DNA from 2 places in the Virgibacillus carmonensis genome. Region 1 is predicted to be linked to the other one. Evidence: riboswitches for the same ligand, from Rfam matches in the RefSeq annotation. Region 1 holds a riboswitch; the other holds the start of a gene.
What was found. A riboswitch is a leader RNA that binds a small molecule or an ion and turns the genes downstream of it on or off. The one in region 1 is predicted to bind preQ1.
Positions count from the first base shown of each region.

Region 2: it holds a riboswitch for preQ1, as region 1 does, so the genes downstream of both, queC (7-cyano-7-deazaguanine synthase QueC) here and queF (preQ(1) synthase) in region 1, are expected to answer to the same signal.

Region 1 is NZ_JBYQFJ010000002.1:228,500-243,782, reverse strand. Features, by position in the region: gene AC3G7N_RS02480 (Gfo/Idh/MocA family protein) at 1-926, shown strand, start outside; gene AC3G7N_RS02475 (sugar phosphate isomerase/epimerase family protein) at 930-1,685, shown strand; gene AC3G7N_RS02470 (ThuA domain-containing protein) at 1,708-2,424, shown strand; gene AC3G7N_RS02465 (Gfo/Idh/MocA family protein) at 2,454-3,494, shown strand; gene AC3G7N_RS02460 (sugar phosphate isomerase/epimerase family protein) at 3,527-4,495, shown strand; gene AC3G7N_RS02455 (transcription repressor NadR) at 4,552-5,085, opposite strand; gene AC3G7N_RS02450 (IscS subfamily cysteine desulfurase) at 5,102-6,238, opposite strand; gene nadB (L-aspartate oxidase) at 6,348-7,889, shown strand; gene nadC (carboxylating nicotinate-nucleotide diphosphorylase) at 7,886-8,716, shown strand; gene nadA (quinolinate synthase NadA) at 8,727-9,836, shown strand; gene AC3G7N_RS02430 (alpha/beta fold hydrolase) at 9,882-10,700, opposite strand; gene AC3G7N_RS02425 (chemotaxis protein) at 10,865-11,743, shown strand; PreQ1 riboswitch class I at 11,840-11,887, shown strand; gene queF (preQ(1) synthase) at 11,965-12,462, shown strand; gene AC3G7N_RS02415 (queuosine precursor transporter) at 12,525-13,136, shown strand; gene AC3G7N_RS02410 (FtsX-like permease family protein) at 13,189-15,042, opposite strand; gene AC3G7N_RS02405 (ABC transporter ATP-binding protein) at 15,058-15,283, opposite strand, start outside.
Region 2 is NZ_JBYQFJ010000021.1:28,872-44,154, forward strand. Features, by position in the region: gene AC3G7N_RS15095 (homocysteine S-methyltransferase family protein) at 1-689, shown strand, start outside; gene cysK (cysteine synthase A) at 1,133-2,053, shown strand; gene AC3G7N_RS15105 (hypothetical protein) at 2,046-2,180, shown strand; gene AC3G7N_RS15110 (ABC transporter ATP-binding protein) at 2,486-3,283, shown strand; gene AC3G7N_RS15115 (ABC transporter permease) at 3,261-4,022, shown strand; gene AC3G7N_RS15120 (aliphatic sulfonate ABC transporter substrate-binding protein) at 4,044-5,042, shown strand; gene AC3G7N_RS15125 (LysR family transcriptional regulator) at 5,216-6,121, opposite strand; gene hutG (formimidoylglutamase) at 6,260-7,216, shown strand; gene gltS (sodium/glutamate symporter) at 7,235-8,437, shown strand; gene AC3G7N_RS15140 (hypothetical protein) at 8,654-8,782, opposite strand; gene AC3G7N_RS15145 (hypothetical protein) at 8,775-8,957, opposite strand; gene AC3G7N_RS15150 (hypothetical protein) at 9,119-10,531, shown strand; gene AC3G7N_RS15155 (hypothetical protein) at 10,607-11,074, shown strand; PreQ1 riboswitch class I at 11,181-11,227, shown strand; gene queC (7-cyano-7-deazaguanine synthase QueC) at 11,305-11,970, shown strand; gene AC3G7N_RS15165 (6-carboxytetrahydropterin synthase) at 11,967-12,401, shown strand; gene queE (7-carboxy-7-deazaguanine synthase QueE) at 12,401-13,123, shown strand; tRNA gene AC3G7N_RS15175 (tRNA-Ala) at 13,218-13,288, opposite strand; gene AC3G7N_RS15180 (YkvI family membrane protein) at 13,449-14,519, opposite strand; gene AC3G7N_RS15185 (M14 family zinc carboxypeptidase) at 14,805-15,283, shown strand, end outside.

The DNA.
Region 1 (15,283 bases):
GTGAACGCGGAAAAAAATGGGCCGATGAACTGGGTGTTCCATTTGAAAAAGAATTAGAAGTGGTTTTGTCTGATCCGGAAATAGACGCTGTTATCGTGAGTACCCCGACAAATTTGCATAAAGAAATTATTTTGGCAGCAGCAGCGCATAAGAAGCATGTTTTTACGGAAAAAGTGTTGGCTTTTACTGCCGAGGAATGTGATAACATCTATGATGCTGCTGCAGAGCACGATGTTGAATTAATGGTATCGTTACCGCGATTAACAGAAAAAGAGTTTTTGTATGCAGAAAAAGCTTTAGATGAAGGCTGGCTCGGAACGTTAACGATGATTCGTTGCCGACTTGCACATAATGGTGCTGTGGTACCAGAAGGGGAAACACAAGGATGGTTACCGGCACGTTTCTTTGATAAAGAGCAGACCGGTGGTGGATCGTTAATTGATCTAGGCGCACATCCGATTTATTTGACTAACCGCTTAGCTGGCCAGGCTGAGGCTGTTTATTCTCGCCTACAACAAGGCGCTGGAAAAAAGGTAGATGATAGTGCAGCAGTTATCGTGGAGTATGCATCTGGTGCCCTTGGTATAATCGAGACAAGCTTCGTGTCGAATGGAAGTCCGTTTCAGTTGGAACTATACGGAACGGAAGGGACATTGCTTTGTACAGATGGAACAGTTCAGCTGAAAAGCATTCACCATGGTGACGGAAATTGGTTTACTTTAGAGGAACAATTGTCGTCTGTACCATTGCCATTAGAGCAATGGGTAGCTAAAATCAGCAATGGCATAGAGCCATCTATCACAAAAAAAGACGTTATTAATTTAACCAAAATAAATGATGCAGCCGCTTTGTCACATTTAGAAGGGCGCCGCGTTATTCTGAAAAATAATCTTATCAGTCATGGAATCTTAAGTAGAGGAGAATGACGTATGGGAAACATTGGATTACAGTTATATTCTGTACGCGTGGCGGCGGAAAAGGATTTTTTGGGAACTGTGCGTAAGGTCGCTGATATGGGATATGATGCTGTACAGTTTGCTGGCTTTTTTGAAACGCCCGCAAATCAAGTGAAAAACGTGTTGGAGGAGAAGGGAATTCGTGTGGCGGGTAGCCATACGGCTCTTGATCTATTAAAAGGTGATAAGCTTAAAGAAGTGATTCTATATAACCATGAAATTGATAACGATTTAATCATCTGTCCGTATTTGCCGGAAGAAAAACGAAATACAGGTGACAGCTATAAACGGACTGCCGAGGAACTAAATGCCATCGGTCATATTTGTAAAGAAAATGGAATGGCATTTGGGTACCACAACCATAATTTTGAGTTCAAAAATTTTGACGAAACCACAGGATTTGATCTGCTTTTTGGAAATACAGATCCTGATCTTGTTAAAATGGAATTGGATTGCTTTTGGGCTATTCATGCTGGCTATAATGCGAAAACTATTATTGAAAAGTATGGAGAACGCATTGTTTCGTTGCACATGAAAGATATGACAGAAGTAAGTGGACAAAAGAAAAGCATTGAAATTGGTAAGGGAATGCTTGATATGAAAGACCTACTATCCGTAGCAAAAAATCAGCACATTGACTGGCTTGTTGTGGAACAAGAAGATTTTGATCAGGATCCAATGACTAGCGCAAAAACTAATCGAGATAATTTAATCGATCTTTTAAAATAAAAAACACACGAGGTGAAGTGGAATGAACGTTACAATATGGAATGAGAACCGTCATGAACAGAAAAATCCAAAGGTTACAGAAATTTACCCAACTGGAATTCATGGGGCAATAGCGGACTTTTTACAGGAAGAAGGATTTAATACACAGACTGCAACATTAGATGAAGCAGAACATGGACTGACCGAAGAAGTGTTGGATAAGACGGATGTTCTTGTTTGGTGGGGACATTTGGCACATGAGGAAGTTACCGAGGAGGTTGCCGAAAAGGTAAAGCAGCGCGTACTCGACGGAATGGGTTTAGTAGTATTGCACTCAGCTCATTTTTCCAAGGTATTTAAAAAACTTATGGGCACTGGTTGTGATTTGAAATGGCGCGAGGCGGATGAGAAAGAACGTCTCTGGGTTGTTGATCCGAGTCATCCGATTACAGAAGGTCTTGGCCAATATATCGAGCTAGAAAAAGAAGAAATGTATGGGGAGCATTTTGATATTCCGGCACCCGATCAGTTAGTTTTTGTTAGTTGGTTTGAAGGTGGTGAGGTGTTCCGCAGTGGAGCAACGTTTACGCGTGGAAGAGGGAAGATATTTTATTTTAGACCAGGTCATGAAACATATCCTACCTATCACAATAAGGAAATTCAACAGGTAATCAAAAATGGCGTAAAATGGGCAAAGAATACAAATACACCTAAACATGAATACGGAAATGCGAAACCGTTAGAGGTAATAAAAAATTAGTGATTTTACATGAAAGAAAGGATTCTACTATGACGAAATTAAGAATGGGAATCATTGGTGCAGGCGGTATTGCACAGGATCGGCATCTACCTGCTTACCTGAAATTGCAGGATAAAGTGGAAATCACTGCGGTACAGGATTTGAATATCGAACGCGCTCAGGAAGTAGCGGATAAGTTTGGCATTCCGCTTGTTTTTCAAGATTACACAGAATTGTTTGAAACGGTGGATGCAGTAACAATTTGTACACCAAATAAATTTCACCCAGAAATTGCGATTCGTGCATTAGAAGCAGGCGTGCATGTTTTGTGTGAAAAACCTATGGCAATCACGACAAAAGAGTGCGAGGAAATGATTGTTGCTTCTAAGAAAACAAATACACGTTTATCGATTGCCTACCATTATCGCCATACAAAGGAAGCGCGCGTTGCTAAGCAAGCAATTTTGAATAACGAAATTGGTGATCCGTTGGTTACGCGCGTGCAGGCAATGAGACAACGGAAGGTTCCAGGTTGGGGTGTCTTCACCAATAAAGATTTGCAAGGTGGGGGCAGTTTAATAGATTGGGGCTGCCATTTTCTTGATTTAGCCATTTGGCTGCTAGGGGATCCAAAGCCTGCCTGGGTAATGGGAACGACGTACAATCGATTAAGTAAAACACCAAATCAGTTGAACGAATGGGGTGCTTTTGACCATGAAACATTCAATGTAGATGACCATGTGACGGCGTATATTACCTTTGAAAATGGTGTTTCCTTAATGCTTGAGTGTTCATGGGCAGCGAATATCAAAGAGGATGTTACAAGTCTTAGTATTTCTGGTGCAGATGGTGGATTGAACGTATATCCGTTTGAACTTTATCAAGCCAAATATGGAACTTTCTTTAGTGGTGAGGCAAAGTTCGCGCAGGCTGAAAATAATGCCGGGCTTTTGCAGGCTGAAAATTTTGTTTCCAGTTGTTTAGGAGAAGCGGAACTAATCGTGAAGCCAGAGCAGGCCTTACAAGTAACAAGAATAATGGAAGCAATTTATAAGAGTAGTGAAACAGGAGAAAGTGTAAGGCTGGGATAACGATATAAAAATTTAGGATGAAGGTGATACATATGAAATTAGGCGTATTTTGCGTGTTATTTTCAGAGAAGTCCTTTGAAGAGATGCTTGATCATGTAAAGGATTCTGGCTTGCAGGCAGTTGAAATCGGAACAGGTGGTCATCCTGGAAATGCACATTGTAATGTAGATGAATTATTGGAGAGTGCAGAAAAGCGTGCGGACTATTTGGAGAAGGTTCACACGCGTGGGTTAACGATTAGTGCATTTAGTTGTCATGGAAATCCGATTTCTCCGGATAAACAGATTGCGGATGAATCACATGAAGCTTTTGTCAAGACAGTCAAATTGGCTGAATTAATGGATGTACCAGTTGTTAATACATTTTCTGGAACACCTGGCGACCACGAGGAGGCAAAATATCCAAATTGGCCAGTAACCCCGTGGCCAAGCGAGTACTCGGATATTTTGAAGTGGCAATGGGAAGAAAAACTGATTCCATATTGGAAAGAGCAAGGACAGTTTGCAAAAGATCATGGGGTTAAGGTTGGATTGGAACTTCATGCCGGGTTCCTGGTTCACACACCATATACCATGCTGAAATTGAGAGAAGCAACGTGTGATGCAATTGGTGCGAACCTTGATCCAAGCCATTTATGGTGGCAAGGTATTGATCCAGTAGCTGCAATTAAAATTTTAGGTAAGGAAAATGCAATCCATCATTTCCATGCAAAAGATACGTATATTGATCAGGAAAATGTTAACATGTACGGTCTGACGGATATGCAGCCATATGGTAATGTTCAATCGCGTGCATGGAGTTTTCGTTCGGTAGGATATGGTCATGGAGTTCAGGAGTGGTCGAATATTATTAGTGCGCTGCGAACATATGGTTACGATTATGTTGTCAGTATCGAACATGAAGATCCGATTATGTCCATTGACGAAGGCTTCAGCAAGGCAGTTGCAAACTTAAAAAGTGTTAATATAGCAGAAAAGCCCGCCGATATGTGGTGGGCATAAATGGAGAGCCCGAGCAGAGATGCTTGGGCTCTTACCTATTATTCGACAAGTGACAGTTATAGTAAGATTCCTGCTGTTTGCAGGTCGTTGCAGGCAGCGTCAATCTTTTCTTTTGAATCGGCTTCCAAGGTGTGCATGTGAACACCTTCTGTCAGGATTGAGAGATAGGCAGCTTTTGTGTCTTGAATTCTATTAATAAATTGCTCTACTTCATGCCGGTTACTGACCATGAGCGAAGCGGTCAAATCACCGTATACTGGATGCTCAACAGTGACATCTTTTACGGTAACACCGTGGTCTACGATAATAGTCAACTCTTTTTGCGTTTGGATTGGACTGTGCTTACAGGCTACAATAAGCTGGTGTGCTGCATCATGGGTAGGCTTTTTAATATACATATAGCCTTGGCTTGTAGCAATAATTGGTTTATTCTTCGCTTTTAAAATTGATACATCCTGCACAATCACCTGTCTGCTGACATTCGTTGTCTTTGCGAATTCACTTCCAGTAATAGGTGATTGTGCTTCTTTTAAGCTTCTTACTATTAGCTCTTGCCTCTTGGTGGATGTGAACTTTTCCGAATTACTCATTTGTACCTCGCCTTCCTTAGTTAAGATAGAGTTTTTCAATGATTTTTTTAAAGGTATCAGCCGTTATATCAATATCTTGCACCGTAGTATGTTTACCAAACGACAACCGAATAAACTGGTTTGCCTCGGCATTTGATCGTCCCAATGCTTTCATTGTTCGTGATGGCTTTTGACTTCCAGCTTGGCATGCACTGCCTGTAGAAATGGCAATACCGTAACGATTGCATTCCAACATGACGTACTGTCCTTGAATTCCATCGATTCGTAGCCCAAGAATATGTGGTGAAAAATCAGAAGGATGTCCTTCGATATGGACGTTGACTGGTAACTGGTTTAGTTTGGTGATTAACGCTTCTCGCAGCCCATTCACCCTTTTGTGTTCCTCTATTCTATCATCACATACAGCTTTTGCGGAAGTAACAAAGGCTGCAATTCCAGGGACGTTAACTGTTCCTGGCCGTAATCCTTTTTCGTGTGTTGTGTTTGGCACTTGTGCATTCCATCTCAGTCGAGGATTGATGTAAACAGCGCCAACGCCTTTTGGACCATATATTTTATGGCTTGCAATCGATAGACTATCAATTTTGGCAGTATGCAAGTTGATTGGAGCTTTTCCAAACGTTTGAACGGCATCACAATGAAATAAAATTTGATGCTTATGGAGTAGGTTTCCAATGGATTTTATTGGTTGAAGCGTGCCGATTTCTCCGTTCCCGTGATGGATGGACGCCAGAATAGTTGTTTGGCGAATGACACTTTTAACATCCTCTATGCGAATCTGTCCGTGCTCATCCAATGGTAAATAGGTAACATCAAATCCGACTTTTTCCATTTGGTTAAAAAAATTATAGACTGAAGAATGCTCAGCGACAGTTGTGATAAGGTGGTTCCCCTTTTCTTTGTGTGCATCTATGAGTGAAGTCAATGCCAGAATAGTTGAGTCAGATCCGCCACTCGTGAAAAAAATTCCTTCTGAAGAGCAATCTAACAGTTCTGCTAGTTCTTCGCGGCAGGTTTCTAGTAACTGTGAGGCGCTTGACCCGAAATCATGCATACTAGTGGGATTTCCAAAAAAGGACCTGGAAACCTGGTTGAAAATATCTAAGGATTCCTCAGAAATAGGGGTTGTAGCGGCATAATCTAAATAAATCATAGAAACACTCCTCATTAAAAAATAAAAAACTCTTGTCAATAGTGTAATCTTGTGTAAATATAGGTGTCAAGACATATAAATATACACATAACGAATGAGGCGATAAAACATGGCTTTTGATGACGTTATTATAATTGGAAGCGGAATTGCAGCGTTAGCAGCAGCCGAAAGGTTAGCAATGGATAGAGATGTGATTATATTCACAAAGTCTACTAAAACAGTTAGTAATTCTTATCATGCACAGGGTGGAATTGCGGCGGCCGTTCATCCTGATGATCACTGGGAAGATCACTTTCAAGACACGATGGTTGCTGGATGTCAGCATAGTGATTTAGTAAATCTTCAAATGCTCATTCAAAATGGTCCCCCTCATCTATATGAATTAGCTGAAAAGGGATTGAAATTTGATCTGAATGATGATGGCGAATGGAATTTAGGTAGAGAAGGTGGTCATTTAAAAAGAAGGATTCTACATGCTGGTGGGGACGTAACTGGAAAAGCACTGATGACATTTATGCTTCAGCAAATAAAGCATAAGGTTACGATCATTGAAGATACAATGGCAGTTGATTTGATTGTCCAGGATCAGCGGTGCACGGGGGTAACGACAAAGAATACTTCTGGGGAAATTGTTAATTATTTTGCAGGTTCAACTATTCTCGCTACTGGTGGTTGTGGGGATCTATATGCTTATACATCAAACGATTCAACCGTGACTGGGGACGGAATTGCGATGGCATATCGTGCAGGTGCTAAGTTAACAGATATGGAATTCGTCCAGTTTCATCCAACCTTACTTTTTGATGGCAAAAAGACGCTAGGACTTGTTTCAGAGGCAGTAAGAGGGGAAGGTGCCTTTTTAGTAAATAGTGATGGGCGGTTAATTATGGAAGGCGTTCATAACCTGAAGGATTTAGCGCCAAGAGATATAGTTGCACGAGCAATTTTCAATGAACTTGATGCGGGAAAAAGCGTTTTCCTTAATATAACTAATGTGAAAAATTTTTCTTACCGGTTTCCAAGTATATTTAAACTGTGTATGGAAAGTGGGATTGATTTGAATGGAAACCTTTTACCTGTCACGCCCGGTGCTCATTTTATGATGGGCGGGGTCAAGGCAACCCATACTGGACAAACATCGGTCGATGGCTTCTATGCAGTTGGGGAAGTTGCATGTACTGGTGTTCATGGGGCAAACAGGGTCGCAAGTAACTCTTTGTTAGAGGGTATTGTATTTGGAAACATGACTGCAGACGCCATATTATCCAAAAAGTATAAAGAGAATGGGCAAAATCCCTATTCTGTAAAAAATAGATTAATAGATGTAATTCTTCCAACAAAAGAAATGATAAAAAGAAGAATGACGCGTGATGTTGGCATAGTACGAAATGAACAAGGGTTAAAAAGAATGATGGATTGGATTGCCCAATTTAATTTTTCACCATGTGAGTTGGGTAGTTTATCAGTAGAAAGAATTGAGATTGTAAATATGCTAACGACTGCTGAACTTATTACAACCGCTGCATTGGAACGAATGGAAAGTAGAGGGGCTCACTATCGGTCAGACTATCCTACTTCAAGTGGTATAGAAACAAGGCAGGAAGTAATGCACCAGAAAGAAATTAAGCTGAGCGAGGAGGTTGGAAGATGAACCAATTAAAATTACGTTCGCTTCTGCAATCCTTCTTAGTAGAAGATATTGGAGACCGTGATCTCACAAGTAGTGCAATTTTCCCACCCGATGAACTTGGAAGAGGCGTATTTCTTGCAAAGGCAGATGGCATTATTTCCGGATTGCAACTTATTCACGAGGCGTATCAACTGTTAGATAGTAGCGTTACAATCGAATGTTTTTACCGGGACGGGGATCTAGTCAAAAGCGGCGATACCATTGCTGAAGTACATGGTCGAATCGTCTCAATACTTGGTGGAGAACGAGTAATCCTAAACCTTGTCCAGCGAATGAGTGGCATTGCTAGCATGACAAGGCAATCTGTGATAGCGCTAAATGATGCTGCTATTAACATTTGTGATACACGAAAAACAACCCCGGGCCTACGTATGCTAGAAAAGTATGCAGTCGTGACAGGCGGTGGCAAAAACCATCGTTTCGGACTTTATGATGGCGTCATGATAAAGGATAATCATATCTCGTTTTGCGGATCGATAACGAAGGCGGTCGCAGCCGTTCGTCAAAATTGTGGCCATATGGTTAAGGTTGAGGTCGAAACGGAATCAAAGAAAGAGGTTCTAGAGGCAGTTCGAGCTGGAGCGGATGTAATTATGTTTGATAACCGGAAACCAAGTGAAGTACGGGAATTTGCAACCCTTGTTCCAAAGCATATCATGACAGAGGCGTCTGGTGGGATAACGCTTGCAAATATAGCTGGATATGCGGACACTGGAGTTGATTTTATATCACTAGGTTTTCTCACACATTCCGTAACATCATTAGATATTAGCTTGTTAGTTCGATAGGAGGAAAAACATGAGTTTATTAGATATGATTCAGAATAGCGGTGGACAGATGCTTCCAGATCATTATAAGTCATTATCGGTTGAAAAGATGGAGACGCGTGTTTGGGAGATAAAGAAAAAACTAGGGAGTAAAGTGTTTATCCCTGGTCACCATTATCAAAAGGATGAAGTCATTCAATTCGCAGATGTTACAGGTGACTCCTTGCAACTAGCACAAGTTTCGGCCACTAATTCTATGGCTGAATATATCGTGTTTTGTGGTGTTCATTTTATGGCAGAAACAGCGGATATTTTAACGGGTGATGAACAGAAAGTGATCCTGCCAGATATGCGTGCAGGATGCTCGATGGCTGACATGGCAAACATTAATCAAACAGAACGTGGCTGGACAGAAATGCAGCAGACCTTTGGTGATACGATTATTCCGTTAACCTATGTGAATTCTACTGCAGCTATCAAAAGCTTTGTAGGAAAAAATGGTGGGGCAACGGTGACATCTTCAAATGCTAAGAAAATGCTGGAATGGGCATTTACACAAAAAGAACGTATTTTGTTTTTACCCGATCAGCATTTAGGCCGTAATACTGCTTATGATCTTGGGATTCCATTGGATCAAATGGCGGTTTGGGATCCAATATTGGAACGCTTTGAGTATGATGGTGATTTAAGTCGGGTTCGAGTTATTTTATGGAAAGGACATTGCTCGGTTCATGAAAACTTTACGGTGGATAATATTGAAGATATTCGGGCCAGGGATCCAGAAGTGTCTATTATTGTACATCCAGAGTGTAGGCGTGAAGTGGTTGCGTTATCTGATTATGCAGGATCCACAAAGTATATTATTGATAAGATTAGCAATGCTGAGGTGGGGACAAAATGGGCAGTTGGAACGGAAATGAATCTCGTAAACCGTCTAACGAAGCAGCATGCTAATAAGGAAGTATTTTCATTGAACCCGCAAATGTGCCCATGTTTAACGATGAACCGAATTGATCTGCCCCACCTGTTATGGATAATGGAGACCATTGAGAAAGGGAAAATAAGGAACCAAATTAAAGTAGAAGAAACCATTGCCAAATGGGCAGAAGTAGCACTGGAAAGGATGTTAGAAAGAGTGTAATAATTCACTTCGGGTGGTGCACTGACACCACCTGAAGTTGTTAGCCTAGCCTATAAAGGTTGCCAGTTCATAGTTGAATTTATCCATCTCACAGTAAAAAAGACCATGTCCGCTGTTCATAAAGGGAATGAGCTCTGATCCGTTTATTCCATTGTGCATTGCTTGTGCTAATGTAAAGGGACAGATTTCATCGTGTATTCCATGAAAAATACCGGTTGGAACTCGGATCATGGCCATATCGTGCCATAATTCTTCGTCTCGAAGCGAGACTGCAGTCTTTGCTGTCGCATTGCCAGAAGCTTCAAGAGCTAAGCTTTGGACCCAATCGTTGAAGCTATCCGTTATTGGTTGGTAGAAAAACATTTTCCCGAATTCTTTTATCATTTCAGGCCTATCCGTGTATGTTTGTTCAATTAATTTGTTCACATCATCTTTTGTAAGATCTGTAAGTCCATATGGATGACCAGGGCGTTTGGTGAAAACTGGTGCCGCAGCCGCTAGTAGTGCAAGTTTACATACTTTATAGCTCATATGCCGAGCCATGTATCGTATCGCAATTGCTCCTCCCATCGAGTGTCCTGCAAGCGTGACATTATCTACCCTCAAATTTTCCAGAATAATTCTTATATCATCTGCCAAACGATCGTATGAGTAGCCTGACCAGGGCTTATCCGATTTACCGAACCCACGTAAGTCGATGCCGATGCAACGGTAACCCAATTTTGGGAGTTGATTAAATTGGTATTCAAATATTTTATTGCTTTGTGGCCATCCATGTATAAAAAGTATTGGCTTACCGTCTCTTGGGCCAACATCATTCACATAAATATCAACATTCCGTTCAACTGTAATATAATATACCATGATAAAACCTCCACATTTAACCTTTATTTCTATCGTATGCGGAAGAAATTAGGTAAGTGCCCGACTTTTGCCTAATACCACAAGAATAGGTCAAATTCACCTTAACGTATCATCCATAAAAAGGTACCATTATTAATAGGTAGATCAATCTTGGAGGTGTGAGTGTGACACAAAAAATTGCGGTTGCTTTTTTGCATGGGGCAGGAACACCAGATGTAGATTTTGCGGAAGAAATGATACAGAAAATCAGAGAAGGATTCGCTGGAAAGTTAGGCATTAATGATGCAGATGCGAGCAAGGAAATTGTTTTTGAAGCGGTATTTTGGTCATCGGTTTTTGAGAAGGAAGAAAAGAAACTATTAAAACGCCTGCAAAAAAATACGGATTTAGACTACCTGCTGCTACGTCGCTTTGTTGTGGAATTTTTGGCAGATGCTGTCGCATACCAACCAACAAAGCAAGGGAGCCAAAATTATGATCGTGTGAATGCCTTCTTAGCAGAATCGATTCGAAACTTGAAGCAGAAAGCTGGGCAATACGCACCACTGTGCATTGTGAGCCATAGTTTAGGTTCGGTGGTCGCGAGTAACTATTTCTATGACTTGCAATTTAAACAGGAAAATATTGGACCGAAGACAAGGAAGATTAAGTCTGACACACCCATCGAAAAAGCCCAGACGTTAGCACTATTCTATACAATGGGTAGCCCGCTAGCATTATGGTCGATGCGATATCCTGACTTTGGTATGCCGATTCACGTGCCCTCTCCTGGTTTAGATAAAATTTACGCTCATGTGCAGGGTGAATGGATAAACTTTTATGACAAAGATGATGCATTGTCATTTCCATTAAAAGGATTAAACGATTATTACGAAGCCGCCATAACGAAGGATGTCGAGGTGAATGCTGGTGGATGGATAACTAGCTGGACGCCGCTTTCACATAGTAAATACAACACGGACACGGAGGTCATTGGCCCAATTGTAGAAGGACTAGTCCGAACGTGGAGAGAAGTGAATGGGAAAACTGGTAAAAATACCTAGCACCACCTGGAGTTTTTCAAAAAATAAAGTTGACATCTTTTCTTTTCGTTTATATAATAAGTCGAGTGTAATGGAGATTATCATATCCGTTAAATTACGGGAGAGGTTCTTAGCTATTAACCCTCTATAAAAAACTAAGGACAGATGATGTTATTTCAAAACCATGTGCCCTAGGCCATGGTTTTTTTTACGCTTAAACGAATAGACGAGGAGGTACATATATGAAAGGAAGAAAAGACGCGGACTTAACAGATTTAACGCTTTTAGGCAGTCAGGGAACAACTTATCAATTTGACTACACACCAGAGGTTTTGGAAGCATTTGAGAATAAACACCCAAAAAGAGATTACTTTGTAAAACTTAATTGCCCTGAATTCACAACATTATGTCCAAAAACGGGACAGCCGGATTTTGGTGCAGTTTATATCAGCTATATACCTGATATAAAAATGGTGGAAAGCAAGTCTTTAAAGCTCTATTTGTTTAGTTTCAGAAATCATGGTGATTTTCATGAAGACAGTATGAACATTATCATGAATGATTTAATAGAACTGATGGATCCGCGTTATATTGAAGTATGGGGTAAATTCACACCACGGGGTGGCATTTCCATTGACCCTTATTGTAATTATGGAAAGTCAGGCACTAAGTTTGAGCAAATGGCAGAACACCGAATGTTGAATCATGATCTCTATCCTGAGAAGATAGACAATCGTTAGTTACCACTATTTCTTATGAGGGTTGCTTTGATCCTTCCTGACACAAAAAGGAAGAGGATCTTATGTTTGTTTATCTAAATGCATTGTTTGTTGGACTTTTACTTATTTCCAATATTTTAGGAGTCAAATTATTCAGTATCGGAGAATTTATATTACCAGCAGCGGTAGTTGTCTATGTGGCAACCTATTTAGTTACAGATGTTATTGGGGAAGTATATGGAGCAGATGCTGCAAGAAAAACCGTTCATGCTGGTTTTTTTACACAAGTCGTTGCGTTGGTATTTATCTATATCGCGATTCAGCTTCCGGCCGCACCCATTTTCGAGTCACAATCTGAGTTTGAAACCATTTTGGGCGGTAGTTTTAGAGTGATAGTGGCAAGTCTTATTTCGTACATTGCTAGTCAAAACTTAGATGTCACCATTTTCCATCGGTTGAAGGCGAAACATGGTGACAGGAAACTTTGGTTGCGGAACAATCTATCAACGATGACAAGTCAGCTGGTCGATACTACTCTATTTATCACAATTGCATTTTGGGGAATTGTCCCTACAAATATTTTGTTAGGTATGATAGCCACGCAATATGTTTTTAAACTTTGTATTGCCATAGTCGATACTCCTTTTGCCTATTTGTTGGTTAAAATGGCTAAACGGCCTGAAAAAAGTATGTAAGTCCAACCAATAAAGTACAACGTTATACTAACGTAACGTTGTACTTTTAATTTTATATTTCTTTCGGCAATACAATCCGTTTATACATCTGTACAGTTAACCAATAATAGATTCCATAGATTACGATGAAAAAACTGATTGGAAGCCAGATTTTGGTGTACGGTTCGACCAAAATAAACGAAAACATTTGCATACCTACTAATACGTGTACTAATCCAACCAAAGCCGGGAACAAGAATATAAGGAATAACTCCTTATAAATAGACCTGACTAAAAGAGATTTGCGCACACCAATTTTTCGTAGCATACTGTATCGATGGGTATCTGCTGTAGCGCTTGATAAGAGCTTAAACATGAGCACACTTGCCATCATCATGAGAAAGGCAACTCCAAGGAAAAACCCCATAAAAATTGTGCCACTAGCAATGCTTTTGAAAACGAGATAATTCGCTAGTTTACTCCCTGAACCTTGCAACTCATCCTGCATTCCCGCTAGTTTTTGTTGACGCTTTTCTATTTCTTTTATTTGCGGGATAGCATCTGTAAAATCCTCAACACGTACATTTAAGACCTTTGTTTCATCCATCGATAACTTTTGATAGTTTTCTTGATTATAAATAAAAATGGCACGCTCGCCGAACATCTGATAATTCGCTCGTAGCTCCGTTAATAATGCTGTTGCCCAGGGTTCAGGAATTGAATTTATTCCTTTAAGTCCACCAAGAACGTATTTTTCTTTTGGAATCGGGGTTGATATCCGCTTTGCCTCAGGTAATTCCATTGATTTTGAGTTAAACTGTTTGATTAAAGGCGGGTGCTCTACTAAATCCTTCTTCAGGAAATATACACTCCCATCATCGATTTTGTAATGATAGGCTTTTTCCTCCACAGTTTCCATTTCACTTACTAGTTTCATATCTGTTTCCGTTGGCTGGTGAATCGCTACGTCACTTGCATGGAACATCGACGCCTGAAGTTCGACATTATTGTAAAAAGATAGCCCTGCAGCCATGGCGCCAAGTCCAAGTGCTACAAGCATCGCTACGGTACCAAGGACCTTTGTTAACGCGTTAATTCGAAACCGTAATTGTGCAAATGTGAAGGAGTTAATCCCTTTTTCATTTAGCCGCCGAATTACTTTTAGTTTCTTCATTAGAAAAGGTAGTAGTGAAATGAACATCAAATAAGTTCCAATTGTAATGGTGATTGCTGCTAAAATTACCCCAAATTGCATGAGCTTGTCTATATTAATCATGGCATAATAGCCGACGCCGATAAGAATGATGGCAAAGATCACACCAATAATCGTCAAGCCACCTTTTACTTTTACGCTATCGTGTTTCTGGCCCGCATGAAGTAGATCTAACACAGATTTTCTAGCTATCTTCACTGCGTTTACAATCGATGTCAAGAGGAATAATGCTACATAAAAAATTACCGTTGTAACAATAGATGATAGATAAAAGGCTTGAAATCTTTCTCCTGAAAAGTCTAATTGGTTCATGATTAATGTTGCAATACCCTGTGCTAGACCAATCCCAATGACTAATCCAATGATCAAAGAAATAATTCCGATAAAAAAGGTTTCAAAAAACATGAGTTGTGTCACTTTATGCTTTTTGGCACCAAGTGTCATGTACATTCCCATTTCTTTTTGTCGCATCGAAAGCATAAATGAGGTGGCATAAAATATATAAAATAGTGTAATGGCAGCTAAAATAAAGCTTCCTACGTGAAAAATAAACATAATGGAAGCGATCATTGAGTTTGCTTCAAGAAATGCCTCGTTTTGTGCAAGTGTCTCAAACATATAAAAAATTGAAATGGAAATCGTTAGTCCAAACAACAGGACTAAATAGTCTTTAAACATTTTTTGCATACTGGCAAATGATAATTTTAGTAACATGTGATAATCTCCTTTCTATTCTATATCATGTGGGGAAGCGAATTCAGCAAGTACGTGAAGAATCTCCTGATGAAATTCATTTCTATTTCCAGCACGTCTAATTTCTTTATATAACGATCCATCCTGAATGAATAAAATACGCTCACAATAGCTTGCACTAAGTGGGTCATGGGTAACTAACATAATAGAGACATCATGGTTTGTATTTAAATGCACCATTGCTTTCATTAAGTCTTTGGCA
Region 2 (15,283 bases), on a different contig from region 1:
AAGACTCTGAATCTAAGACCAAAGTAAGAAATATATTTGCCGAAATGGTGAAGTGGTGTAAGGAAGAAGGAGTTGATTTCATAAATGGTGAAACGTTTTATTACCATGAAGAAGCACTTATCGCTTTAGAGGAAATTCAAAAACAAGATTTACCAGCAGTCATTACATTTGGTTTAATGGGAGAAAATATTTTACGAGACGGCTACACTGTCGATGAATCTTGTAAAGTCCTATCTGAAAAAGGTGCGCTAGTTGTTGGCATGAATTGCTTCAGGGGTCCTCACACGATGCAACCATATCTCGCGGACATACGAAAAAATGTTGGTGGATATGTGGGTGGATTGCCTATTCCATACCGCACAAGTGAAGAAAACCCGACATTCTTTAATCTGCCTGATGGAGGATGCAGCTGTCATTTACCTTTAGAAACAACCTTCCCGACAGCACTGGACCCTCTTTACCATAATCGCTATGAATTAGCAGAGTGGGCAAAAGAGGCAAAGGATATCGGCATTAATTATATTGGCTTGTGTTGTGGGGCATCACCAGCAATGCTTCGTGCAGTGGCAGAAGCGGTAGGCGTTGAGACAATTAATTCAAAATACTCCCCTGATATGGAGAAGCATTTCTTATTTGGAAAAGACGAAACACTAAAAGAACATAATTTGAGCTATCGGTCGAAAGCATAATTGGGCATTGAAAAAAAGCTTGTAGAAAAAAGGTTTTTCTACAAGCTTTTTTCAAGTATCAAAGAAAATATAAAAATTTGGCGATTGTCTGTCTAGCTCCAGCGCCTAGACACTCGAGACATAAGCAGTTCGCTTCCGCGCGAGCAAGGCACTCACACTGCACCCCTCTGCTTATGCTTGTCGTGTCTTACAAGGCGCTTACGCTTTTCGTGTCTGTCTAGCTCCAGCGCCTAGACACTCGAGACATAAGCAGTTCGCTTCCGGGCGAGCAAAGCACTCACACTGCACCGCTCTGCTTATGCTTGTCGTGTCTTACAAGGCGCTTGCGCTTTTCTTAATATCACTCATAATAAAGTAGCAAGACAAATAGTTTGTAAAGACCAGAAGTTAATTAGTAACATATAGAGAGGAATACTCGGAATTAAGTTGGGAAGGTGTCTTGAATGAAAGTTGTAAATAATGTAACAGAGTTGATGGGAGATACACCAATCGTAAAGTTGAACAAGCTTGTCCCGGATGATGCCGCAGAAGTTTTTGTTAAACTTGAGATGTTTAACCCAAGCAGAAGTGTCAAGGACCGCGCAGCGATAAATATGATCAGGGTTGCAGAAGAAACGGGATTATTGAAACCAGGTGGCCTGATTATTGAACCGACTAGTGGGAATACGGGGATTGGACTCGCCATGGCCGCAGCTGCGAAAGGATACCAGGCAATTATGATCATGCCTGATAACAGCACAATGGAAAGAAGAAATATTTTAAAAGCTTATGGTGCGGAAGTTGTATTAGTTCCAAGCGAAGAAAAAATGCCTGGAGCTATTAAAAAGGCATTGGAATTACGAACAGAAAATCCTGGCAGTTTCATTCCACAGCAATTTGAGAATCAAGCAAATGCGGACGTACATAGAATAACAACAGCTCTTGAAATATATGAACAAATGGACGGGAAATTAGATGCATTTGTATGCACGGCAGGAACAGGTGGAACCGTGACGGGAACAGGCGAAGTGTTAAAGGAAAAACTTCCGGAACTTGTGATTACAATTGCGGAGCCAAAAGGATCGCCAGTTTTATCAGGTGGCCAACCTGGTAGCCATAAGCTAGTGGGGACTAGTCCAGGTTTCGTGCCGAGCATATTAAATACGACCATTTATGATGAAATTATGCAAATAGAAGACGCGATTGCGATTGATATGTTTAAAAAGTTGCCGAAACAAGAAGGCCTATTTGTGGGGTTGTCTGGAGCAGCATCCATTTATACCGCAATTGAAGTTGCAAAACGATTGGGAAAAGGGAAACGCGTGCTATGTGTTGCACCTGACAGTGGCGAACGGTATCTTAGTATGGACTTGATTGATGAATAATCGAACGGGTGTGTACATTTTAGGTAGTTTGGCAAGTTCGGCTGGAAATCGCGCAATCGAAGGTGCTAATCGCGCGGTAACACGACCGAATCGCGCAACATATCAGCCAAAAAGCGCACTGAAGTGATTATGAACCTTTATTGCGCGAATTTGAGTGGATAGTGCGCGATAATTCAGTTTTATGCGTGATATAGAGTTGGTCTAGCTCGACTTTCCTATATTACTCTTTAAAAAGGCGTCTGTTTTATAAAATAGGCCCTTTTCGAATGGAAATAATTTATTATGCGCTATACCCTTTCATCTCCATAGTAGTAGGGCATAATTTGGTAATGGTTGGGACTGAAAGACAATTGACACAAATAACAATGGGTGAGTATACTATCATATAACCAAGTTTGTTTATAGGAATTGTCATGATAAGGAGGTAGTGCATTGTTTCTTGAAATAAATCATGTTGGAAAAACCTTTACCAATCAGGAGAAGCAATCATCTTTTGACGTTTTTTCTGGTATTGACTTAGAGGTCTCTGAAAACCAATTTGTATCTATCCTAGGACCATCTGGGTGTGGGAAATCAACTTTACTATCAATGGTGGCTGGGCTTGAAAGCGCCACAGAAGGATCCATTTTGCTTCAGGAAAAGGAAATTAAGCAGGCTGGGCCTGATCGTGGCATGGTTTTCCAGCAGCCTTCCTTATTCCCCTGGCTCAATGTTCGCGACAACGTTATTTTTCCGTTGAAAGGGATTATGAGTAAAAAAGAAGCGAGCAAAAGGGCAGATCACTTTTTAAAAATGGTCCACTTAAGCAGATTTAAAAACAGTTTCACATATGAACTATCAGGTGGAATGCAACAACGTGTAGCCATCGCTAGGGCCCTTGCGATGGACCCAAAAGTCTTGTTAATGGATGAACCATTCGGGGCACTCGATGAACAAACACGTCATATTTTGCAAGATGAGTTGATTAAGATTTGGCAAGAAACGCAAAAGACCATTCTTTTTGTTACACACAGCATACAAGAAGCTATTAAACTATCGGATCGCGTCGTTGTGATGGGGACGCGACCTGGCCGTGTCATATCTGACTTTGAAGTTGATATACCTAGACCTAGAAAACGAGAGGAACAAGCGGTTATTGAACTTGAAAAGAAAGTGATGAATTTGCTTGAAGGTGAAATTAAAAAAGTCTTAGAGGAAGAGCTATCAAATGAAATTCAATATAGTCGTTAAACGTGTATTATTTCTAGTTGCAATCATTGGATTATGGCAGTTTATTTATACAATAAACGTGTTTCCAGTTATTATTTTTCCATCGCCGATTCAAGTGTTTACAGCTTTATATGAAGGATTTGCAAGTGGCGATTTCGTCAAGGCATTAGGGGCGAGCTTTAAACATCTGTTTAGTGGATTGTCGATGGCGATCTTGTTTGGAACGATTTTAGGCGTGATTCTTGGTAAATCTAAGCAAGCAGATGAAACAGCGGGTATGTATTTAATTGCCCTGCAAAGTATTCCAAGCATTGTCTGGGTTCCGTTAGCGATTATGCTTTTTGGATTCACGGAATTTGCAGTTGTTTTCGTTGTCGTTTTAGGTGGAACATTCGTCATGGCTTTAAATGTTCGATCGGCTATTCACAATGTCCCACCTCAACTCGTACGTGCAGCAAGAACGATGGGAACGAAAGGAGTCGGGTTATTTTACCGAGTTGAAGTCCCAGCGAGTATTCCGTATTTCATGTCAGGTGTCAGGCTTGCCTGGGCATTCAGCTGGCGCGCATTAATGGCTGGTGAATTACTCAGTAACGGACCTGGGCTTGGGTACTCATTAAGATACGCCCAAGATTACGCCCGTATGGATCAAGTCGTCGGCATTATCATCATTATCGGATTGATTGGTGCAATCGTTGATCAGCTTGTATTTTCAAAATTAGAGAAAAACGTTATGAAACGCTGGGGTTTGGTCAAATAAAAGGGAGGATGAAAAACGTATATGAAGAAACTTTTATTAATGATGGTATTCGTTACACTTAGCATAGTATTAGCTGCATGTGGAAGTAGCGAGGAAGCTGCTGGTAGTGATGGGGCAAAAGAAATTACAATTGGATACTTTCCGAACATTAATCACGTTGCGGGGATGGTAGCCGAAGAGAAAAAACTGTATGCAGAAACATTACCAGACGGAACAAAGGTGAATTATCAATATTTTCCTGATGGATCAGCCTTTATGACAGCAATTGAAACAGGCGAAATTGAAGGCGGACTCGTCGGACCAGGTCCAGCTATGAACCACTTTACAAGCGGAGCAAAAATTAATATCGTAGCTGCAGGGTCAACAGGCGGTACTGTTATTATGGCTAGAAAAGGTGCTAATATCGAAACGGCAGAAGACTTAAAAGGCAAGACTTTTATCTCTCCGCGTGTTGGGTGCACCCACGACGTTCAGTTCGAAACGATGATGAAAGAAAAATTCGGCATCACATCTAAGCGTATTGACGGATCCATGAAACATGTCACAGGAAAACCAGCTACCTATCAAAGCATGTTTGTCACAGGAAACGTTGACGCGGCAACAGTCCCAGAACCATGGGCTTCCGTTATCGAAGCAGAAGGTAGTGGTGAAGTACTCGTAGATACACCTGACGTTGCCTATGGTGAAACTTTACCAGCGGCTGTATTTGTAACATCACAAGACTTAGTCAAAAACAATCCTGACACGGTTCAAAGTATTGTAGACGCACATAAAAAGGCAACAGAATTTATTCAGGATAACCCAGAAGAAGCAAAAAAAATTGCCATTGATAAAATCAAAGACATTACGGATCAGAAGCTTTCTAAAACAGTCATTGATAACGCATGGGAACGTATAGATTTCACGTATGAAGTGAACGGAGATGTCCTGCAAGATTTTGCTGATTCTTCTTATGACCTTGAGTTTTTGAAAGAGAAGCCGGATTTAGAGGGGTTAGTTGATACTAGTTTTGTTCAATAAACGTGAAAGGCAGTCGGTTTGGCTGGCTTTTCTTGTTGGAAGTAAAGGCTTGTAGAACACTCATGTGAGTGTTCTACAAGCTTTTTGTCTTATGTTATTCCTAGCTATTTAAAACAGCATTAAGCAAAAATAAGGAACTAAGTATTTGTAGTGTCGATGTATTATAATATTAATTAAGTGTTATTGTTTTTGCTATCATTCTCATCAAAGAAATTCTTTATTAACTCTATAAACCGATTAACTAAGGGTGGTAAATATCTGTTTTTATCTATAGCTAGATATACAGTTCTTGATATATTTGAATCCTGAATTTTTTTAACATGAAACGGAAATTTCTTTGAATACTTAACATAGTTTTCAGGCACCACAGTAATACCTAAACCTTCTTCCACCATACTGCAGGCGGTTTCGAATCTCTCAATTTCAAACTGAATGTTTGGTTTTACACCTGACTTACGAAATGCATTTAAAATATCTTCACGAGTTTGGAACCCTTCTTTACATACTATAAAATCCTCATTCTCTAAGTCGCTTATCTTAAAGCTTTTTGTAACTAAAGGATGCAAAGGCGGTAGTATAGCAACTAAATTCTCCTCATAAATCGGTATAGTTTCTATTTCTTCATTGTTAATATATTGATTTGTAATGGCTAGATGTACATCAAAATTACTTAAGGATTTTACTACCTCGTCTAAGCTTAAAATATCAAATATTTTTATGTGGACATCATTATATTCCTTTTTAAACTCTTTTATTATCTTTGGAACCCAAGATTTAGAGGATTCTATTAAACCGAAGGATAATTCTAACGGTCCCTGTTGTTTTAGTCGTGTCATTTCTTCGGACACATGATCGAAATGGTTTACCAATTTTTTAGCTTCTTGATATAGTATTTTCCCTTCTTTAGTTAAACTTGAATCGCGGGTACTCCTATCCATTAGGGTTAGACCTAATTCAATTTCTAGTTTTTTAATGGTTGTACTTAGTGAGGGTTGGGATATGTGTAACATTGAAGCGGCGTTAGTATATGTCTCCTGTTCTACAACGGTTATAAAGTAACGTAAATGACGTATTTCCATTAGAATCACACCTTATTTATAGTTAAAAACTATAGAAATATAAAAAATATGTATTAGTAATTATATATTATCTTAATTATAATGAAATGGAAAGCTATTATTTTCTGAATTTATAAACTATAAAAGTGAGGTGTTACTATCTATAACTTCCCCGATAAACAATTATGGACTGGAAGAGTTGATTATGAAGATGACTTAAACAGTTTTCGTTTTCATCAAGTTGTTAAGTTTAAAGGTATAGATGAATTAACAAAAAATGAAAGCGCTTTTGGTGTTATTGGTTTTGAATGTGATGAGGGTGTTAGACGAAACAAAGGAAGAGTTGGTGCTTCTTCGGCTCCAAGTGAAATCAGAAAGTTATTATCAAACTTACCCTATAATATAGGCGATAATGCTAACATAATAGACGTTGGAAATGTTGTATGTGAAAATGGCAAGATGGAAGATGCCCAGGAGGAATTAGGGGTCCATATTACAAAAATACTTAACCATTCCAATATACCAATTATTATTGGTGGAGGTCATGAAACATTATATGGTCATTATTTAGGGGTAAGGGAGTATATTGGGCATGAGCAATCATTAGGTATTATAAATATTGATGCACATTTTGATATGAGAGACGATTGTGTCCCTTCTTCTGGAACAATGTTTAGACAAATACTTGAGCAGGATACTGATGCTGGATATTTATGTCTAGGAATACAAGAGTTTGGGAATACAAAGGCTTTGTTTGAAAAGGCAAGCAAACTTAATTGCACCTATATACTTGAAGAAGATATTACCTCTGACAATTATCAACATACATTCCAAACTATAGATGAATTTTCCGATAAGCATGATTATATTATGTTGACATTATGTACAGATTCTATTATTGCATCTGAAGCGCCAGGGGTTAGTGCAACATCTGTCTTTGGATTGGAATCAAAAGTGGTTAGAAATTTATTACGCTACATTGTTTCAAGGTCAAACATTGTAAGTTTTGATGTATCTGAAGTTAATCCATTATTGGATGAAGGTAATAAGACAACAAAATTAGCTGCACACTTAATTGCAGTGGTTATGAAATATTTTAGGGGATCTAATGTTTAACAACGGGGAGGAAATAATATGAGTTTGGAAATAAATCAATTAACCACCATATTTATTGCAGTAGCAGTTTTTATGATTGGTAGTTACTTAAATAAAAGGATCCATTTTCTAGATAGATTTTGTATACCAGCACCAGTTGTTGGAGGGCTTTTATTTGCAATTATTGCTACTATATTAAAAGGGTTCCAACTACTAGAAATAAGTTTAGATACCTCTTTACAAGGACTATTTATGTTGACATTCTTTACAACTGTTGGACTTGGGGCTAGCTTTGGATTAATTAAGTTAGGTGGAAAGCTACTAGTTATATACTGGCTTTCTTGCGGTTTTTTAGCATTAGTACAGAGTGTAATTGGAATTTCTTTTGCAAAGATATTAAATCTTGATCCGTTAATCGGTGTAATGGTTGGGGCAACATCAATGGAAGGCGGCCATGGGGCAGCTACGGCATTCGGAACCACTATTGAAGGACTTGGAGTTGAATCAGCATTATCAATAGGATTAGCTGCAGCCACAGTTGGACTTGTAGCTGGTGGATTAATCGGTGGTCCGATTGTAAAGCATTTGATTACTAAATATAATTTAAAACCGACAGAAACTGACGTTGAAGATGATAGTTCACCACTGGCAAATATTCAAGCTTCAACTTCTAATTTAACATCAAAAACATTTATGATTCAGGTATTTATTATAACATTATGTATGGCAGTAGGGTCGTTTTTAGGTGAGTTATTTACTAGTACAACTGGGTTTGCGATACCTAGTTATGTAAGTGCAATGTTTGTTGCGGTAATAGTAAGAAATATTATTGACAAATATGATAGCAGTATTATTCAAATGAAAAGTATTAGCATTATAGGGGACATAACACTGGGAATATTCCTATCAATGGCGCTAATGAGCATTAAATTATGGGAGGTTGCTAATCTTGCTTTTCCATTACTAATTATTATCTTTGTCCAAGTACTATTCATTGCATTATTTGGTATTTTTGTTTTATTTAGGATGTTAGGCAAAGATTATGATGCTGCAGTAATGGTAGGCGGATTCACTGGCCATGGCCTAGGTGCAACACCTAACGCGATTGCCAATATGGATGCTATTGTAAATAAATACGGTCCATCTCGTAAAGCATTTCTAATTGTACCCATTGTTGGAGCATTCTTAATAGATGTTTTTGCAATGCCAATAATTATCACTAGTATAAATATGTTTAGTTAAATATTATAAAACAGAGTAACGGCATTTAGCCGTTACTCTGTTTTTGGTGTATTTAGGTTACAGAAAAATAGTTATTTGTAACTTTTTCAAAAAAGACGCCACCTAACCTACTACTGTTTAAGATTATAGAAGTAGAATAAATTTTATTATCATAAAAATATAGGATATCGGACCAAAATTTACAAGGTGTCTCCATTATTCTTGTCATCCACCTTTTTAGCTTCTCGGGGATTGTTTTCTAATAATTTCATCTCTTATTCCGCCATCTGATAATTCTTCGGAAAACGCATGATCTTTTTTATTTGTTGCTTGATCCTTTTCTTGTTTATTTTGCTTCCTATTCATTTGGTTGATCCTGTCTAGTATTAGTTAAATAGGTGTTTTCCCCTGGTGCAAAGTTGACATTCTGGAGATTAACTTCTTCGTCTTGTGGATGGGATGTTTTGTGTTCAATCTCGGGAATATGCTCCCTTTCAATTTCTGGTTTCCTTGTGTCTGTTGATTTCTTTTTTTCCTCCATTAATGATTCTCCTTTCATATAGGTAGTAATCTTTAGTTTGTCAAAAAATGAGGAAGGTATGAGTACTTCTTTGAAACAATTCTATTGTAAAAGCCACCAATTTTCGGTAATCTTATTCTGATATTCTAATCGTATTATAAAGTTATGAGGAGTTTTTGTGTATGGAGCGTTTTACTATCTGGGGATTGAAAGTGTCCATTTCCTTCTATGCACTTTTGCACTTTTTCACCTATTTTTATGAGGTGGAAATTTTGCTGTATCTTCTTTCCATTAGCGGGTTGCTGACGCTATTGTTTGCGGGAATAAGGTTAACTGTTAAGCAATTCAAATTACCACTTTTTCTATTTCTCACCAGTGTAACGGTTTTGATTTTTTCTGAAGGATCTATGATAGATGGCTTATACAATGGCTTTCTTCAAATGCGGAGTATCATTGGATTATTAATTATTGTTCCGATGATTGGGTGGGTTTTGAGGGAAGAACCTTATATTGAGGAAATTATGGCGTTTGCCCACAAAGGAATCAATTCAAGCCGTAAATTTTATTTTGGGATTGTTTCCTTTACCCAAGTGATTTCTTACTTTTTACTTTTTGGGTCTATACCAATGATGTATCAATTTATCACTGTCATATTGAAAAATCAAAAAGGTGAAGCGTGGGAAAACTTTAAAGGCACTGCGCTATTACGTGCATTTGCCTTGTCAACTATGTGGGTTATCAGTATCCCTAGTTTTATTTTTGCAGTGGACACATTGCAAGCCTCTTTGTGGATAGCCGTTTTGCAAGGGTTTGGGATGGCCATATTAGGATCTGTTGTAGCAGTCATATTCTCTTACTTTCAGGAAAAAAGATATGGAATTGATTTAACAGCTGCGTTACAAACTGAAATTGATACAGTTCTTCGTAGTTATTCCAATAAGGAAGAGATAAAAAAGAAAGTGGTTGAATTCTTGTTAATGTTTGTTACGTTATTCGGAACCATATTTTTACTGCATGCAGTCTATTCTGTCGACCTTATGATGACTATTCCTATTGTAGTGGTTATTTGGACTTGTGTTTATTATTCAGTGAAAAAAAGACCGAAAAAATTAGTTGAAGAATCAAGGTTATACTTTGCCAAGGATATGGTAAAGCAGTCGTATCAGCTATGTATTTTACTGTCAGCAGGCGTACTGATTTATGGGTTAAACCAATCTGGGTTTGGAATAGCTGTTATAGGCGGCATACAATACACACAAGAGGTTTTACCGTTCATAAACTTTTTGTATTTGCTTCCGTTTATCGTTATTTTTCTTGGATTTTTGGGGTTAGGTCCATTAACCGTGATGGTTTTGGTTGCAGGGTTATTAGAAAATATTTCACTTCCATACCCCCCAGAATTGATTGTGCTAACGATAACTTCAGGCAGTGTCATTTCCATTCTTTTGTCACCAGTGATCATGCCAGTCATTGTATTAAGTGCTTCCAATGGATTAAGCCTATTTAAGAACGGAATAAAGTTTAACTTAAAGTACGCTATTGTATTTTATATTATCGTACAACTTTATGTACAGACGATGATTCGGGTTTGGTAATTATTGATTAGACTATTTGTCCCAAGTATTGAATAAACATAGCAGTGACTGCTATAAAAAGGGAGCTGATAGTAAATGAAGAGAAACAGTCGAGGCACGACGCTAATTGTACTGTTATTTACCGTGGTGACTGCTGCTATAACCATTTACTATCTCTTTTTTTTCAGCAAACCTCCAGAAGAACAAGCCGTGGAAGTGGTTGATGCATTTTATACATATGAACAAGACGGAGCATTTTCTGATTCGTGGGCGATGTTCCACCCATTAATGAAGGAAAAGTTCGCCAAAGGGCATTACTTACAGGATCGCGCCCATGTGTTCATGAACCACCTTGGTGTCACCACTTTCTCCTATTCACTTACGGAAGCAGTGGAAGTAAGGAACTGGAGAATTGAAAAGGGTGCAGAACCGATTCCACTTGTTTATAGGGTAACTGCAACACAGGTATTTAAAGGGAAATATGGAAATTTTGATATTGTACAGGATGTCTATGCAACAATGGTTGAAGGGGAATGGAAAGTGCTTTGGGATTATAAGAAATAACTCGTACTGATAAATCAAGGTTCATTAGCGGTGAAAATTCACCCAACATAAAATGAAATTATATGTTAGAGTCAAACTATGATCAAAAAAAGAAATCTGCATTTCTGCAGGAGAGGTTCGCAATTCCATCCCTCGATAAAAAACTAAGGAGTCAACAACATTCTCTTTGGTGTTGTTTTTTTGATGGAAATAGAATGAATCTCTTCTTTTTTTGCTAAGAGAGAGGGGAAATGAAAATGAATAAAAAAGCGGTTGTTGTATTCAGCGGCGGACAGGATAGTACTACTTGTCTGTTCTGGGCATTGGAACAATTTGAAGAGGTGGAAGCTGTCACGTTTCAATACGGTCAGCGGCATATAGCTGAACTGGATTGCGCAAAAGAGATCTGCCAGACGCTTGGTGTGCCTCACCATGAACTTGATATGTCTTTATTGAATCAATTAGCGCCGAATGCATTGACGAGAGATGATATTGCGATTACGGAGGATGAGGGTGAATTGCCGTCAACTTTTGTACCAGGCAGAAATTTATTGTTTCTATCTTTTGCAGGTGTGCTAGCAAAACAGATTGGTGCAAAACACTTGATTACAGGAGTGGGTGAAGCTGACTACAGTGGTTATCCAGATTGCCGGGATGGCTTCATGAAATCATTAAATGTTACATTAAATTTATCCATGGACGATACGTTTGTCATTCATACCCCTTTGATGTGGCTGGATAAGTCGCAGGTATGGGAGCTAAGTGACCAACTTAATGCTTTTGAGTTTGTAAAAACACATACACTAACTTGTTATAACGGTGTGAAAGGTAGTGGATGCGGGGATTGTCCAGCATGTATTCTAAGGCTAAGAGGTCTTGAGAACTATGAAAATAAGAAAAAGGGTGAAGTGGTATGATGCAGCAAATTTATCCCACTGCACTCCACGATTATTCTTTTGAAATAAACAAAGACTTTCACTTTGCGGCAGCACACTATATTGCCCACGCGGATGCTGGAAAATGCAGGAAAACACACGGACACACGTATTTTGCAAACATTACAATTGCTGGAGATGAACTTGGGTCTACTGGATTTTTGGTAAACTTTAAGATAGTAAAAGAGCTAATCGAACGGCGTTTTGACCATGGGATTTTAAACGAGGATCCGGCTTTTTCTGATGAGCAGCCGGAATTTTTCCCAACGACTGAGGTTATCGCACGTACGATGTATGAAATTATCCAGGAACATTTAAATACGTTACAAAATAAGCCGTTGTGTGTACAGGTATATTTACGGGAAACACCGACAAGTTATTGTGTTTATCGCCCGAGAAAGGGGGATAAATAATGAAGATCCCTGTTCTCGAGATATTTGGCCCGACCATCCAAGGAGAAGGAATGGTAATTGGACGTAAGACAATGTTTATTCGAACTGCCGGCTGTGATTATTCCTGTTCCTGGTGTGATTCTAAATTTACGTGGGATGGGTCCGAAAAAAATAAGATTCAACTGATGGAGACGGAAGAAATTTGGAATGCGTTAACAGAAGAAGGCGGTGATCGCTTTGGGCATGTAACCATATCGGGTGGAAATCCCGGGTTGCTGCCCCATTTAAGTGAACTTGTTAAGCTATTACACGAAAAGGATATGAACATAGCACTTGAAACTCAAGGGAGTAAGTGGCAGCCATGGTTTATAGACATTGATGATTTGACGCTTTCACCGAAGCCGCCAAGTTCAGGAATGCAAACAAATTTTGAAAGACTTGATCAGATTATTGATCGTTTACGTCAGGATCAAAAAGGAACATTCAGTTTAAAAGTAGTTATTTTTGATGAGAATGATTTGACCTACGCAGTAAATATGCATCAAAGATATCCAGATGTTGAATTGTTCCTTCAGGTTGGAAATGATGATCTAGAAACAATGAATAATGAAAAGTTACTGGATCATATGCTGCGTAACTATGAACAGCTAATTGATCTAGTAATGGAAAGCCATGTATTGAAGGATGTTCGTGTTCTGCCGCAGCTCCATACTTATTTATGGGGGAATAAACGGGGAGTATAGGATCCGTGTATATGTAATGAATTGAAAAGCCTCCCCTTACTGTCTAGGACAAAAAGGGAAGGCTTTTCTTTTAGCTATTGTTCGTCACTTAGTATGGAGCCACGGGGAATTGAACCCCGATTACTTGAATGCCATTCAAGTGTAATCCCATTATACCATAGCCCCGGAAACACAAGTATCAGTGGATTAATGCTCCACTCTCCAAACTGAGTTAATGCCCCAGTCAATCAGAGGTTTATTATAAGCTTTCTTTCTTCTTTTTTCAAGCAGTAATTTTTTATGGAATGGCTCCACCCACATCGAATGATAGCCTCTGATTTTTCCTCTAGGATTCTTTTTGTCTTTGTTTTTTTGCAGCTGGCATTTTTAATGATGCATAAACGAGAGCAGCAATAAGAAACAGGCCTAGGTAGCCAATGAGTGGATAGAATAAGGCAACAAGTTCTGTGAAACCAACGAAGCTTGCGCCGAATGCAATAATCATTGTTATACTAACGAACACTTTAAACTTACTTGTTCCTATTTCTGTGAAGCGTGCTCCAAATGCAAAGAACATGCTTACTGCAGTATTGAAAATCATACCGAACAGGATGAAGGAATAAATAATTCCAAGTACAGGAGAAATATCATCAACAATTTTTAACATCGGCATATCGAAGTTCGCAACGACATCAACATTTGAGTAGATGGCAAGATGACTTAATAGTATAAGAATGCCAAGGCCAAGACCTCCGAGAAGTCCTCCAATTTTTGCTGTCTTTTCATCCTGTTCAGCTCCTCCCATGACAAGTGACATGGAGGCACCTACTGCAATATTAAAGGAAACATAGTTGATTCCAGCGATGAACCAATTCGGCAGTGATGAGGCTTGTTCTTTGGCAATTGGATTAAGTTCTGCAAACGACGCATCCATTGTTACCAAACTGTAAATGGAAACCAGTATGACACCAAGGATAAGAAAGGGCGTGATACTCCCGATAACCGCAACCACACGATCGACATTCATCATGATGGTAAGAATGACAAGAACCGTCATCAGTATGATTCCCACAAATGAAGGTAATCCGAACTGCTGGTCAAGGATAGAACCTGCCCCGGCAATCATGACGACCCCTACACCAAAAAGGGTGAAGATGATGATATAATCCACGATAACTCCAAGGTAACGCCCGCTAATCCTATAAACTGCATCTTTATGAGATCTGGTCTGCAAACGACTCCCAAGCCTCGTCAACGTCATTCCGAGATAGGCAAATAACGCTGTTGCAATAATAGCTCCTGCTGTCCCAATAAGCCCGAAGCTTGTAAAATACTGTAAAACCTCTTGTCCCGATGCGAATCCCGCACCGACAATGATTCCAATAAAAGCACTTGCAATTTTCAAGATTTTCTTCATGATGTCCTCCGGCAATTATATGTATAATGATTATGCTTAATCTAAAAGAATGCATCAAACATTTCGTAAAATCAATAATTTTTATGTCGTTAAAAATGGTGTCTTTAGCTAATCAAGAACTGGTAGACATGATAAAAGTAGTACAAATAAGATAAAGTACCTACTATGCCAAATGCTGTGCATAAGCCGTTCTGTTCATCTTTTAATTCTTTGAAGGTAAAAACAATTCAGAAAACGAATAGATACAGTGTAGCATAAATTTAATAATTATGGAGGGATTTGTCGATGAAGAAAAAGAGTAAAGTTGCCTTATTTTGTAGTACGGTCTTGTTAAGTGCAGGAATGCTAACACCCGTGTATGCAGGTACAGCAGTAAATGCTGCAGAACATTCTGTCACTAAAAAACCGTCCGTATCTGGTTTTATCAGCCACGACGAACTTACTAGAAAACTTATGCAGGTCGAACAAACAAGCAAAGGAAATGTGGCTGTTGAAGTCGCAGGATATTCCAATCAGGGTCGTGAGATTTATACGGCTACTGTTGGAACAGGAGACAAAGTTGTACTAGTCGAAAGTGAAATTCATGGAAATGAGAAGGTAGGAACAAAAGCGCTTTTAAACATGCTAAAACAAATCGGTTCAACTGACTCTCCAGAAATGAAACAACTTAGGGAATCGTTAACAATTGTTGTGATGCCAATGGTCAACCCAGATGCTACGGAATTAAATCGTCGGGGAAACGACCTGTCATGGAACGAGGTTAT